Linked DNA regions of Thiosocius teredinicola. The protein of the gene in region 1 interacts with the protein of each later gene in a pairwise test. Links are inferred from orthologs where the notes say so. Each region holds a gene or a part of one and is shown on either strand. Other genes may lie near its edges.

What was found.
Region 2: the proteins of lpdA (region 1) and odhB interact in binary tests that used the Escherichia coli proteins (3 or more experiments, as listed by UniProt). The link is inferred for Thiosocius teredinicola from one-to-one orthologs.
Region 3: the proteins of lpdA (region 1) and uvrD interact in binary tests that used the Escherichia coli proteins (3 or more experiments, as listed by UniProt). The link is inferred for Thiosocius teredinicola from one-to-one orthologs.

Annotation. Positions count from the first base shown.
Region 1 is NZ_CP019936.1:809,887-813,786, reverse strand. What follows is about bases 375-3,264. They hold lpdA (dihydrolipoyl dehydrogenase), read right to left. Parts: upstream 2,592-3,264; coding sequence 1,158-2,591; downstream 375-1,157. Other genes in these bases: aceF (dihydrolipoyllysine-residue acetyltransferase), read right to left, coding at 2,761-3,264; B1781_RS03800 (EAL domain-containing protein), read left to right, coding at 375-1,101. Outside these bases: more of B1781_RS03800, read left to right, coding at 1-374; more of aceF, read right to left, coding at 3,265-3,900. UniProt on the Escherichia coli protein: Lipoamide dehydrogenase is a component of the glycine cleavage system as well as of the alpha-ketoacid dehydrogenase complexes.
Region 2 is NZ_CP019936.1:3,522,719-3,526,550, forward strand. The notes cover bases 622-3,443. They hold odhB (2-oxoglutarate dehydrogenase complex dihydrolipoyllysine-residue succinyltransferase), read left to right. Parts: upstream 622-1,312; coding sequence 1,313-2,575; downstream 2,576-3,443. Other genes in these bases: B1781_RS16660 (2-oxoglutarate dehydrogenase E1 component), read left to right, coding at 622-1,310; B1781_RS16670 (fumarate hydratase), read left to right, coding at 2,669-3,443. In the rest of the region: more of B1781_RS16660, read left to right, coding at 1-621; more of B1781_RS16670, read left to right, coding at 3,444-3,832. UniProt on the Escherichia coli protein: E2 component of the 2-oxoglutarate dehydrogenase (OGDH) complex which catalyzes the second step in the conversion of 2-oxoglutarate to succinyl-CoA and CO(2).
Region 3 is NZ_CP019936.1:4,671,737-4,675,646, forward strand. The notes cover bases 629-3,528. They hold uvrD (DNA helicase II), read right to left. Parts: upstream 3,213-3,528; coding sequence 1,044-3,212; downstream 629-1,043. Other genes in these bases: hemW (radical SAM family heme chaperone HemW), read right to left, coding at 629-1,032; B1781_RS22110 (hypothetical protein), read left to right, coding at 3,406-3,528. Outside these bases: more of hemW, read right to left, coding at 1-628; more of B1781_RS22110, read left to right, coding at 3,529-3,910. UniProt on the Escherichia coli protein: A helicase with DNA-dependent ATPase activity. Unwinds DNA duplexes with 3'-5' polarity. Translocates on single-stranded DNA with 3'-5' polarity. Initiates unwinding more efficiently from a nicked substrate than double-stranded DNA.

The DNA.
Region 1 (3,900 bases):
CTGGTATCGCGCCAGGGGGGAGATGAGTTCGCAATCGTACTTGTCGACGAAGATGACCATGCGGCGGTCAGCGAGGTCGCTACGCGGATCATCAAGGCGTTGAGCCTGCCGTTCGAGATCAAAGGGCAGCATGTCTATATCGGTGCGAGCATCGGCATCTGCGCGGTGCCGGAACAGGCCGCCACCTTCGACGAAGCGGTGAGCAAGGCCGATGCCGCCATGTACCTGGCCAAGGCTGCCGGTAAAGGCCGACACTGTTTCTGGAACGAGAAAACACAGTCGGCGATGGATGCGCGCATCGTGATCGAGCGCGAACTGCACGATGCGATCTCGCAGGATCAGCTGATGGTTCACTATCAACCCATCGTCGACGGCGTACAGTGCAAGCCGGTAGCGATGGAGGCACTGCTGCGTTGGGAGCACCCACAACGCGGCCGAATTTCACCGGACACCTTCATTCCGATCGCCGAGGAGAACGGCCTCATCAGTGCCGTCGAAGACTGGGTGATCGACCGCGTATGCAATGATCTGCAGCAATGGTCACGCAGCGGCGTGCCGCTGCTTCCGGTGAACATCAACGTATCGGCCAGACACCTGGCAGACAAGATGCTGCGGCGGCGACTGCTGTCGGCGCTGCAGCGACATCAGATACCGCCCAAGTTGATCTGCATCGAGGTTACGGAAACAACGGCGATGAGCGAGCCGGAAGAAACGATCAAGGTATTGCAGGAACTCCAGGAGATCGGGGTGCAATCGGCGATCGACGATTTCGGCACCGGCTACTCGTCGTTGAGTTACCTCAAGCAGTTGCCGGCCAACACGCTGAAGATCGACCGCTCGTTCGTGCGCGACATTGCACACGATCACAACGACCGCGATATCGCCAAGGCGATCGTCGAACTCGGCCACAGCCTGTCGATGGAGATTACGGCCGAAGGCGTCGAAGACACCGCTCAGTTGGCCATTCTGCGCAAGATGGGTTGCGACAAGATTCAGGGATGGTTGTTTGCCAAGGCCTTACCGGCCGATGAAATGGCGGAACTGTTGCGAGGCGGCAGTTCGTTGCTGTCAAGTAACGACAATGCGGCGGCGTGTTCCTGAGCGAGGTGCACCGCCGCTGACGCTTCCGCCATGACTGGCGGAAGCCGTTGATCGACTCAGCGCTTTTTCGGCGGCATCAGGTCGGTGATCGAGCCTTCTGCCATCTCGGCCGCAAAACAGATGGTCTCATTCAGCGTTGGGTGCGGATGGATGGTCAGGCCGATGTCTTCGGCATCTGCGCCCATCTCCAGGCCGAGCACCGTCTCACCGATCAGCTCGCCCGCGTTGCGCCCAACGATACCTGCACCGAGCAGACGCTTGGTTTTGGCATCGAAGATCAGCTTGGTCATGCCTTCTTCACGCCCAATGCCGAGCGCGCGGCCGGATGCGGCCCAGGGGAAGACGCCTTTTTCGATCTCGATACCCTGCGCTTTCGCGTCGATCTCGGTCAGGCCCATCCAGGCGACTTCCGGGTCGGTATAGGCGACCGAGGGGATGGTCAGCGGATCGAACAGCGCCGGCAGACCGGCGATCACCTCGGCGGCCACCTTGGCTTCGTGCGTCGCCTTGTGCGCCAGCATCGGGTTACCGACGACGTCACCGATGGCAAAGATGTGCGGCACATTGGTGCGCATCTTGTCGTCGGTCGGAATGAAACCACGCTCGTCGACTTTGACGCCTGCGGCCTCGGCGTTGATCTGCTTGCCGTTCGGTGAACGGCCGACGGCGACCAGCACTCGGTCGTAGACCTTCGACTCGGGCGCCTTATCGCCCTCGAACGAGACCTTGAGCCCACTCTTCTGCGCCTTGATGTCGCTGACCTTGGTCTTCAGCATGATACTGTCGACCTGTTTTTCAAGGCGCTTTTGCAGCGGACGCACCAGGTCGCGGTCACAGCCTGGAATCAGGCCGTCCTGCAATTCAACGATATCGATCTCGCTGCCCAGCGTCGCGTACACGGTAGCCATCTCAAGACCGATGATGCCGCCACCGACGATCAGCATCTTCTTCGGCACGTCTTCAAGGGCAAGCGCGCCGGTCGAGTTGATCAGGCGCGGATCATCATTCGGGAAACCGGGGATCTTCACCGCGCTGGAACCGCACGCGATGATGCAATGTTCGAATTCGATACGGGTCAGGCCGTCATCGGTCTGCACTTCGAGATGGCGCGGATCGGTGAACTTGCCGACACCGGTCACCACCTGCACCTTGCGTTGCTTGGCCAGCGCCGCCAGGCCGCCGGTCAGCTTGCCGACAACCTTGTCTTTGCCGGCGCGCATCTTGTCCAGATCGATCTTCGGCTGCGTGTAACGCACACCCATGTGTTCGAGCTCGGCAACCTCGTTGATCACCTCGGCGGTGTGCAGCAGCGCCTTCGATGGGATACAGCCAACATTGAGACAAACACCGCCGAGGCTCGCATAGCGTTCTACCAACACCACCTGCTTGCCGAGGTCGGCTGCGCGAAAAGCCGCCGTGTAACCTCCGGGCCCGGCGCCCAACACCACCACCTGGGTACGGATATCCGCGACTTCGCCTTGCTTGCTCATAAAAGTTCCTCTATCCCAAATCTCTGCGCGACCCGACGCAATTATGGACCTTCGTAGTACAGCACATACTCGAGATCTCGTTTGACGGCAGGCATTAACGCAGCATTTCAGCCAGTGTGCACGGCAACGATGTCAATGCTGTGCATTGCGTGCCGAACATTAGCCGACACTAAAGCAGCAGACGCCGGATGTCGCCCAACAGCTCACCCAGATAGGTCGTGAAACGCACCCCTTCAGCGCCGTCGATCACGCGGTGATCGTACGACAGGCTGAACGGCATCATCAGTCGTGGTTCAAAGGTTGAACCGTCCCACTTGGGTTTCATCTCGGCACGCGAAACACCGAGAATCGCAACCTCCGGCGCATTCACGATCGGCGTGAACTGCGTGCCGCCGATACCGCCGAGGCTCGAGATCGACAGGCAGCCGCCCTGCATATCACCCGGTGCAAGCTTGCCCTCGCGCGCCTTGCCGCTGACCGTGCCCAGGTCGGCGGCGAGGTCGAAGATGCCCTTCTTGTCGACGTCGCGGATCACCGGCACGACCAGGCCGTTGGGGGTGTCGACCGCCACGCCGATGTGCACGTACTTCTTCATGATCAACGCCTCGCCATCGGGCGACAGCGAACTGTTGAACTGCGGATAGGCCTCGAGTGCCTTGCACACCGCCTTCATCAGGAACGGCATGAAGGTGAGCTTGACGTCGGCCTTGGCCGCGGCATCTTTCTGCGATTTGCGAAACGCTTCGAGCTCGGTGATGTCCGCCTCGTCGAACTGGGTAACGTGCGGCACGTTCAGCCAGGCACGATGCAGATGTGCGCCACTGAGTTTTTTGATCCGACCCAGAGGCTTTTCTTCGATCTCACCGAACTTGGAGAAGTCCACCGCCGGAATGCTCGGTAGCTGCACGCCACCCCCACCTGCCGATGCAGCCGCCGTCGGCGAGCCTTCGGCCAATGCGCGCTTGACGAAGTTCTGCACGTCGTCCTTGATCACGCGACCCTTTGGCCCGCTGCCGTCGACATAGTGCAGATCGACACCCAGTTCGCGGGCGAAGCGGCGTACGCCCGGGCTGGCATGCGGATTCTTGCGTGGCGCATCGGACGGGCGTGCGATCACCGGGCGGCGCAATGGCTCTTTCTCGCCGGGCGCCCTGGCCGGTTCCGCCGGGGCCTCTGCTGCCGCCGACGTCTGCACCGGCGGTTCACTCGGCGCACTCGGTGCCGCTGCCGGTGCAGCGCCGCCGCCCAACGTTTCCATCGTACCTAGCAGATCGCCTTCGTTGACCTTGTCGCCGATCTTGACTGCGAT
Region 2 (3,832 bases), 2.7 Mb from region 1 along the record:
TTCGCGCCGAGTTCGAGCGCGGTCACTGCGTTGGCCGCCCAACGGTGTGTAGGGTCGACAACCCGTTGCACGTCGACTGGACGAAGTATCGTGGCGTACGTTGGACGGATCCGGCCGATACCGGATTCGATGCCGAACGCTTCGAGGCGCTCGCCGGCCAGATCGTCACCCCGCCAGGTGATTTCAACCTGCACCCGCGGGTCAAACGCATCATGGAAGACCGTCGCTTGATGGCACAAGGCGACAAGCTCGCCGACTGGGGTTTCGCCGAAAACATGGCCTACGCCACGCTGCTCGACCAGGGCGTGCCGATTCGTATCTCCGGACAAGACTGCCGTCGCGGCACCTTCTTCCATCGCCACGCGATGCTGCGTAACCAGGACACCGGCGCCAGCTATATACCGCTGCGCCACCTACACAAAGGTCAGCCGAACTTCACCGTGATCGACTCGGTGCTGTCCGAAGAAGCAGTGCTTGCCTACGAATACGGCTACGCCACAGCCGACCCGAAGGCGCTGACGATCTGGGAAGGCCAGTTCGGCGATTTCGCCAATGGTGCCCAGGTAGTGATCGATCAGTTCATCACGTCGGCCGGCGCCAAGTGGGGCCTTTACTGCGGGCTGGTGATGTTGTTGCCGCACGGCTATGAAGGCCAGGGGCCGGAACACTCCTCTGCCCGCCTCGAGCGCTACATGCAATTGTGCGCCGAGCACAACATCCAGGTGTGCGTACCGACGACGCCGGCGCAGATCTATCACCTGCTACGCCGCCAGATGCTGCGACCGTTCCGTCATCCGCTGATAGTGATGACGCCGAAGAGCCTGCTGCGTCATCCATTGGCAACCTCATCGCTCGATTCGTTGACCCATGGTCGCTTCGAAAACGTGATCGACGAAATCGATCCGATCGACGAAAGCCAGATTACGCAGGTAGTGCTGTGTACCGGCAAGGTGTACTACGACTTGCTGCAGGCACGCCGCACGCGTGAACTGAACCACGTTGCGCTGGTTCGCGTCGAGCAGTTGTATCCATTTCCGCGGGATGACTTCGAGGCCATGGTGGCACGTTATCCCAACGCCAAGTTGTTTGTCTGGTGTCAGGAAGAACCGCAAAACCAAGGTGCATGGGATCAGATCAAGCACCGTTTCCATACGCTGCACAATGGCAAACGTGAACTGATCTATGTCGGCAGGCCGTCTGCCGCTGCACCGGCAACCGGTTACTTCCAGGTGCACCAAGAAGAGCAAGAGAAACTCGTGGACGATGCGCTGACCGGGCGCCGCGATCCGAAAATGAACCGAAGGGGCTGAATATGTCGACCGAAGTACGTGTACCTACATTGCCGGAATCCGTCAGCGATGCGACGGTACTTACCTGGCACAAAAAACCCGGCGAGGCCATCGCACGCGATGAAAACCTCGTCGACCTGGAAACCGACAAGGTCGTACTCGAAGTCCCGTCGCCGGTAGCCGGCGTATTGCGTGAGGCCAAGGTCGACGAAGGCGCCGTAGTGACTGCCGATGAACTGTTGGCGATCGTCGAGGCCGGCGCCGAAGCAGCGGTTGAGCCGGTCACCGAGCCGCCGACATCGCCTGACAAGGTCGAAGAGACTGCCGCAGCAGCAGAACCTGCACCGGCAGCAGCTTCGCCTGCAGCGTCCGCCGGTGAAGATGCCGGCGACCAAGTGCTGACGCCGGCGGTGCGCCGCCTGGTCAAGGAACTGAACGTCGATGCCAGCAAGATCAAGGGCACCGGCAAGAACGGACGCATCCTGAAATCGGACGTCATGGCCTTCCTCGACAGCGCGCAGCAGACCGAGGACGACGCAGACGTCAGGGCATCGGTACCCAGCAGTGGCGAACAGGATGCCGGGCTGCGCCAGGAAAAGCGCGTACCCATGACGCGTCTGCGTTCGCGCATCGCCGAACGCCTGCTCGAAGCACAGCAGAATGCGGCGATCCTGACAACCTTCAACGAGGTCAACCTCAAAGAGGCAATGGACCTGCGCGCCAAGCACAAAGACGCATTCGAGAAGGCCCACGATGTGCGCCTCGGCTTCATGTCGTTCTTTGTGCGCGCAGCTGTAGAGGCGCTTAAGAAGTTCCCGGTCGTCAACGCGTCGGTCGACGGCAACGATATCGTGTACCACAACTACTTCGATATCGGCGTCGCCGTCGGGTCACCGCGCGGCCTGGTCGTACCCATCCTGCGCAACGCTGATCAGATGTCGTTTGCCGAGATCGAAGGTACGATCAAGGCGTTCGGCCAGAAGGCTAAAGACGGCAGCCTGAGCTACGATGAACTGACCGGTGGTACCTTCACGATTTCCAACGGCGGGGTGTTCGGTTCGATGTTGTCGACGCCGATCCTCAATCCGCCGCAGAGCGCCATCCTCGGCATGCACAACATCGTCGACCGGCCGGTGGTCGAGAACGGCGAGATCGTCATCCGTCCGATGATGTACCTGGCGTTGTCATACGATCACCGCATCATCGATGGCCGCGAGGCGGTGCAGTTCCTGGTCACGATCAAGAACTGCATGGAAGACCCCGCTCGCATGCTGCTGCAGGTCTGATCGCCACGGCGCATGGACCGGTAACAAACGGGCGGCGAGCACCCTGCTCCCGCCCGTTTCTGTTGTAGAACGCAAACCAACGAGTTGACTCCTATGACCACGATCAAGCAGGAAGACCTGATTCAGAGCGTCGCCGATGCGCTGCAATTCATCTCTTACTACCACCCGCTCGACTATATCCAGGCAGTGGGTCGCGCCTATGATCGCGAGCAGTCGCCGGCTGCCAAGGATGCACTCGCGCAGATCCTGACCAACTCGCGCATGTGCGCCGAAGGGCACCGGCCGATTTGTCAGGATACGGGCGCCGTGGTCGCCTTTCTGAAGGTGGGTATGAACGTGCGTTTCGAAGGCGACATGAGCCTCAACGACATGATCAACGAGGGCGTGCGTCGTGCCTACCTGCATCCCGACAACAAGCTGCGTGCATCGATGGTCGATCCGCCAATCGGCGCGCGTAAGAACACCCGCGACAACACGCCGGCGATCATCTACACCGATTTGGTCCCCGGCGACCGCGTCGACATCGCGTTGGCCGCCAAGGGTGGCGGCTCGGAAAACAAGTCGAAGTTCACGATTCTCAATCCGAGCGACAGCCTGGTCGACTGGGTGGTCAAAACGCTCCCGACCATGGGCGCCGGCTGGTGTCCGCCCGGCGTGCTCGGCATCGGCATCGGCGGCACTGCCGAGAAGGCCATGCTGCTGGCAAAAGAGTCGCTGATGGCACCAATCGACATGGACGAACTGAAGGCCCGCGGACCGCAAACCCCGACCGAGGAACTGCGCGTCGAGATCTTCGACAAGGTCAATGCGCTGGGCATCGGTGCGCAGGGCCTGGGCGGGCTGACCACGGTGGTCGACATCAAGATCGCCGAATACCCTACCCACGCCGCATCACTGCCGATCGGCATGATCCCGAACTGTGCCGCCACGCGCCACGTCGAGTTTCACCTCGACGGCAGCGGCCCGGCTGTGCTGACGCCGCCACGCCTCGAAGACTGGCCGGACGTCACCTGGGAGATCAGCGAACAGTCCAAACGCGTGAACCTCGACACTCTGACGGCCGACGAGGTGCGTAGTTGGGCGCCGGGTGACCGGCTGCTGCTCAACGGCAAACTGCTGACCGGCCGCGACGCCGCCCACAAGCGTATCCAGGAACTGTTAGATAGCGGCCAAGGTTTGCCGGACGGCGTCGACTTCACCAATCGACTGATCTATTACGTCGGTCCGGTCGATCCGGTGCGTAACGAGGCGGTCGGT
Region 3 (3,910 bases), 3.9 Mb from region 1 along the record:
ACGGTCAGCGAGGAATCCCAGCGGTACGCCATCGACGAGTCGCAACGCATTGAGGAAGAACTCGACCCCCAATGAATCTCTTGCGACAAGGCTTTCGCTGAGAACCGCACCGCGCGCGGCTTGCGCCAGGTAGGCGGCCGGCTGGCGCTGTTTGCTGCGGCGCCAAATGCGTCCCGCTCGCTCGGTGCGTTTGCCGTGCGCGCCGGCTCCAATGCCGATGTAGTCTCCGAACCGCCAATAGTTGAGATTGTGACGACACTGGCGATCAGAAGACGCATAGGCGGAGATTTCGTATCGCCGGAAACCGGTCTCGTCGAGGCGCTGCAAACCCGCGTCCATCATGTCGGCAACCTCATCGTCTCCGGGCAATGACGGCGGCTTGTGGTGGAACAGGGTGTTGGGTTCGAGCGTCAGCTGGTACCACGACAGATGCGTCGGCCCCAGATCGATGGCAGTGTTCAGGTCTGACAAGGCTTCATCGGACGTTTGAGCAGGCAGTGCATACATCAAGTCCAGGTTGAGATTGTCGAAACCTGCAGCCCTGGCCATGGCGATCGCCGACCGGGCCTCAGCCGAATTGTGGATGCGGCCCAAGGCACTCAGCTTGGCATCGTCGAAGCTCTGCACGCCGATCGACAGGCGATTCACGCCGGCCGCCCGATACCCGGCAAATCGTCTCGCTTCGGCGGTACCCGGGTTGGCCTCCAGCGTAATCTCGATGTCGGCGGACAGCGCAACCCGCCGGTTAACGCCCTCAAGCAGGCGCCCGATCTGCTGCTCATCAAACAAGCTCGGCGTACCGCCGCCGATGAAGATGCTGTGGATCTCGTTCAACGGCTGCCGCCCGCACTCGATCACGAAGTCGCTCAGCAAGGCGTCGATGTAGGCGGCCTGGTCTATCTCTGTGACGACCGCATGCGAGTTGAAATCACAGTACGGGCATTTGCGCACACACCAAGGGATATGCACATACAGGGATACGGGTATGTCGGCGACAATCAGAGTAGGTGATGCAACGCCGTCGCCGCTCACAGCGCCATTCTCTAAGCAATTGCCTGGAGGTTGGCATAGGCGACCACCAGCCATTTGGCACCGACCTCTTCAAAGACAACCTGCACCCGCGCACCATTACCCTGGCCTTCGGCATTCAGCACCACGCCTTCACCAAACTTGGGATGTTGCACGCGCTGGCCAAGCTGAAATCCGGTCTCTGCCTGGGCCGCCGCCAACGAGCCGGCTGCAGCACTGTAGGGTCGACTCACATTTGGCCGCGCACGCACTTCCTCGATCAGGTCCGACGGAATCTCCCGCAGAAAGCGCGAGGGCAGCGGGTAGCTTTCAGAGCCATGCAGTCGCCGAGACTCGGCATGTGTCAGGTACAGCTGCGACATTGCGCGCGTCATGCCGACGTAGCACAGGCGACGCTCTTCCTCGAGACGTTCCGGGTCTTCGGCCGACATGCTATGCGGAAACAGCCCCTCCTCCATGCCGCCGATAAACACCAACGGAAACTCCAACCCCTTGGCCGAGTGCAGCGTCATCAACTGCACACAGTCCTCATATTCTTCGGCCTGGGTATCGCCGGCCTCGAGCGCCGCGTGGGCCAGAAAGGCATCCATTTCACTGAGCCCCTCGTCTTCGACCTCGTCAACCTCGAACTGACGACAGGCGTTGACCAGTTCCTCAAGGTTCTCGATGCGGTCCTGACCCTTTCCGTCGCGACTTTTCTCGAAGTGCTCCTTAAGGTGCGACGCCTCGATGACGAAAGCGGCGCGCTCGGGCAACGCCTCTTCCGCACTGTTGGCGTCGATCTCTTCGACCAGATCGAGAAAACCGCGCAGGGCGTTTGCCGCACGTGCCGCCATCGCGCCACCGCGCAGCAGGTCACCGGCCGCCTGCCACAGCGAACAACCGAAGTCGCGCGCATGCGCACGTACTGCGTCCAGCGTGCGCGGACCGATGCCACGGGGTGGCTGATTTACCGCACGTTCAAATGACGGATCATCGTGCCGGTTGGAAAGCAGACGCAGATACGCCAAGGCATCTTTGATCTCGGCGCGCTCGAAGAAGCGCAAACCGCCGTAGACGCGATACGGAATCCCGGCCTGGATCAACGACTCTTCGAACAGACGCGATTGCGCGGTGGTGCGATACAGGATTGCCATCTCGGTGCGACGGCTGCCGTGTTCGATGGCGGTTCGAATCCGTTCGACAACGAACCTGGCCTCGTCGACTTCGTTGAACGCGCCGTAGACCCGAATGGGCTCGCCGTCACCGTCTTCGGTCCACAACTGCTTGCCCAGGCGGGTCGGGTTATTGGCGATGACCGCATTGGCGCCGCGCAGGATGTTGCCGGTCGAGCGATAGTTCTGTTCGAGGCGCACCGCCAGCGCATCCGGGTATTGAGTCTGGAAATCCTGGATATTCTCGACGCGCGCACCGCGCCAGCCATAGATCGATTGATCGTCGTCGCCGACCACGAACAGCTTATGTTGCTGGCCAGTCAGCAATCGCAGCCAGGCGTACTGGATGCTGTTGGTGTCCTGAAACTCGTCGACCAGGATCGCCCCGAACCGCTGTCGGTAGTGCTGCAATACGTCCGGCCGGTCGCGCCACAGCTCATGGGCGCGTAACAACAGTTCCGCAAAGTCGACCGTGCCGGCGCGTTGGCAAGCGGCTTCGTACTCGCGGTAGATCGCGATCATCTGCCGCTGGTAGGGATCGCCGCCATGATCGAGATGATCGGCGCGCAACCCTTCGTCCTTCTGCTTGTTGATGAACCACTGCGCCTGGCGCGGCGGCCACTGGCTGTCGTCGAGGTTCATCTCGCGGATGATGCGCTTGATCAATCGGTGTTGGTCATCCGAATCGAGAATCTGAAACCCCTGCGGCAGACCGGCCTCCTGCCAATGCGCGCGCAACAGGCGATGGGCGAGGCCGTGGAAGGTACCGACCCACATGCCACCGACCGGCTGACCCAGCAAGGCCTCGATGCGATGGCGCATCTCACGCGCCGCCTTGTTGGTGAAGGTCACCGCCAGAATGCCCCACGGCGACAACCCCTCGACCTGGATCAGCCAGGCAATGCGGTGAACCAGCACGCGGGTCTTGCCCGAGCCGGCGCCGGCCAGCACCAGTGCATTGCCCATCGGTGCCGTAACGGCTTCGCGCTGGGCATCGTTCAACCCATCGATGATGTGAGATACGTCCATCGGGCGATTTTACCAGCTGGGCAGCGCCACGGTTCACGCTGACTCCGCAGAAAGCGGTCCGCAGCCGTCGCCGCCAGTAAGCGTAGCGTCTTGGCCAAAACGCCAATGGGCGCACAAAGCGCTCTGCATAGGCAGCTATTGCAGTGCCATCGGATAAGGCTTACTTTGGATTCAGCGGAAAGTTGGACTAGGCATGGATACCAACCCGATACACAGCATGAAGATTGTAGCGATCTCGTTAGCCTGCGCGCTTTCGTTTCTGACCGGATGTGACAATCCGGCGAACAACGCCACTCCGGCGAATGATCCTCGCATGCCCGCTTCCTCCGCTGCCATGCTGGATCCGTGCAGCATCATCAGCGGGACGGACGCCGAATCAATCCTTGGTGAACCGGTTCAGCCAGCTCAAACCAGTGAGAACCCCGCCGTCGGTGCGAAATTGTGTATGTACAATCCCGTCAGTGAGGGATCGACGCGATTCCTGCAGATTTCGTTGACACAAGATGCCGCAATGCGGTCCAGCAGTAGCACCGCGACCTCGATCTTCCGGAGCCTCAAGTCCGGTTTCGACGGTTCGAGAACCGACATCGACGGACTTGGCGATGAAGCGTTCATCGCGACCGGCGGACTTCATCTGTTGAAAGACGGTTACTACGTCAACATTGGCGCCGGCAATACGAACTCCGACGCGGTGCGCT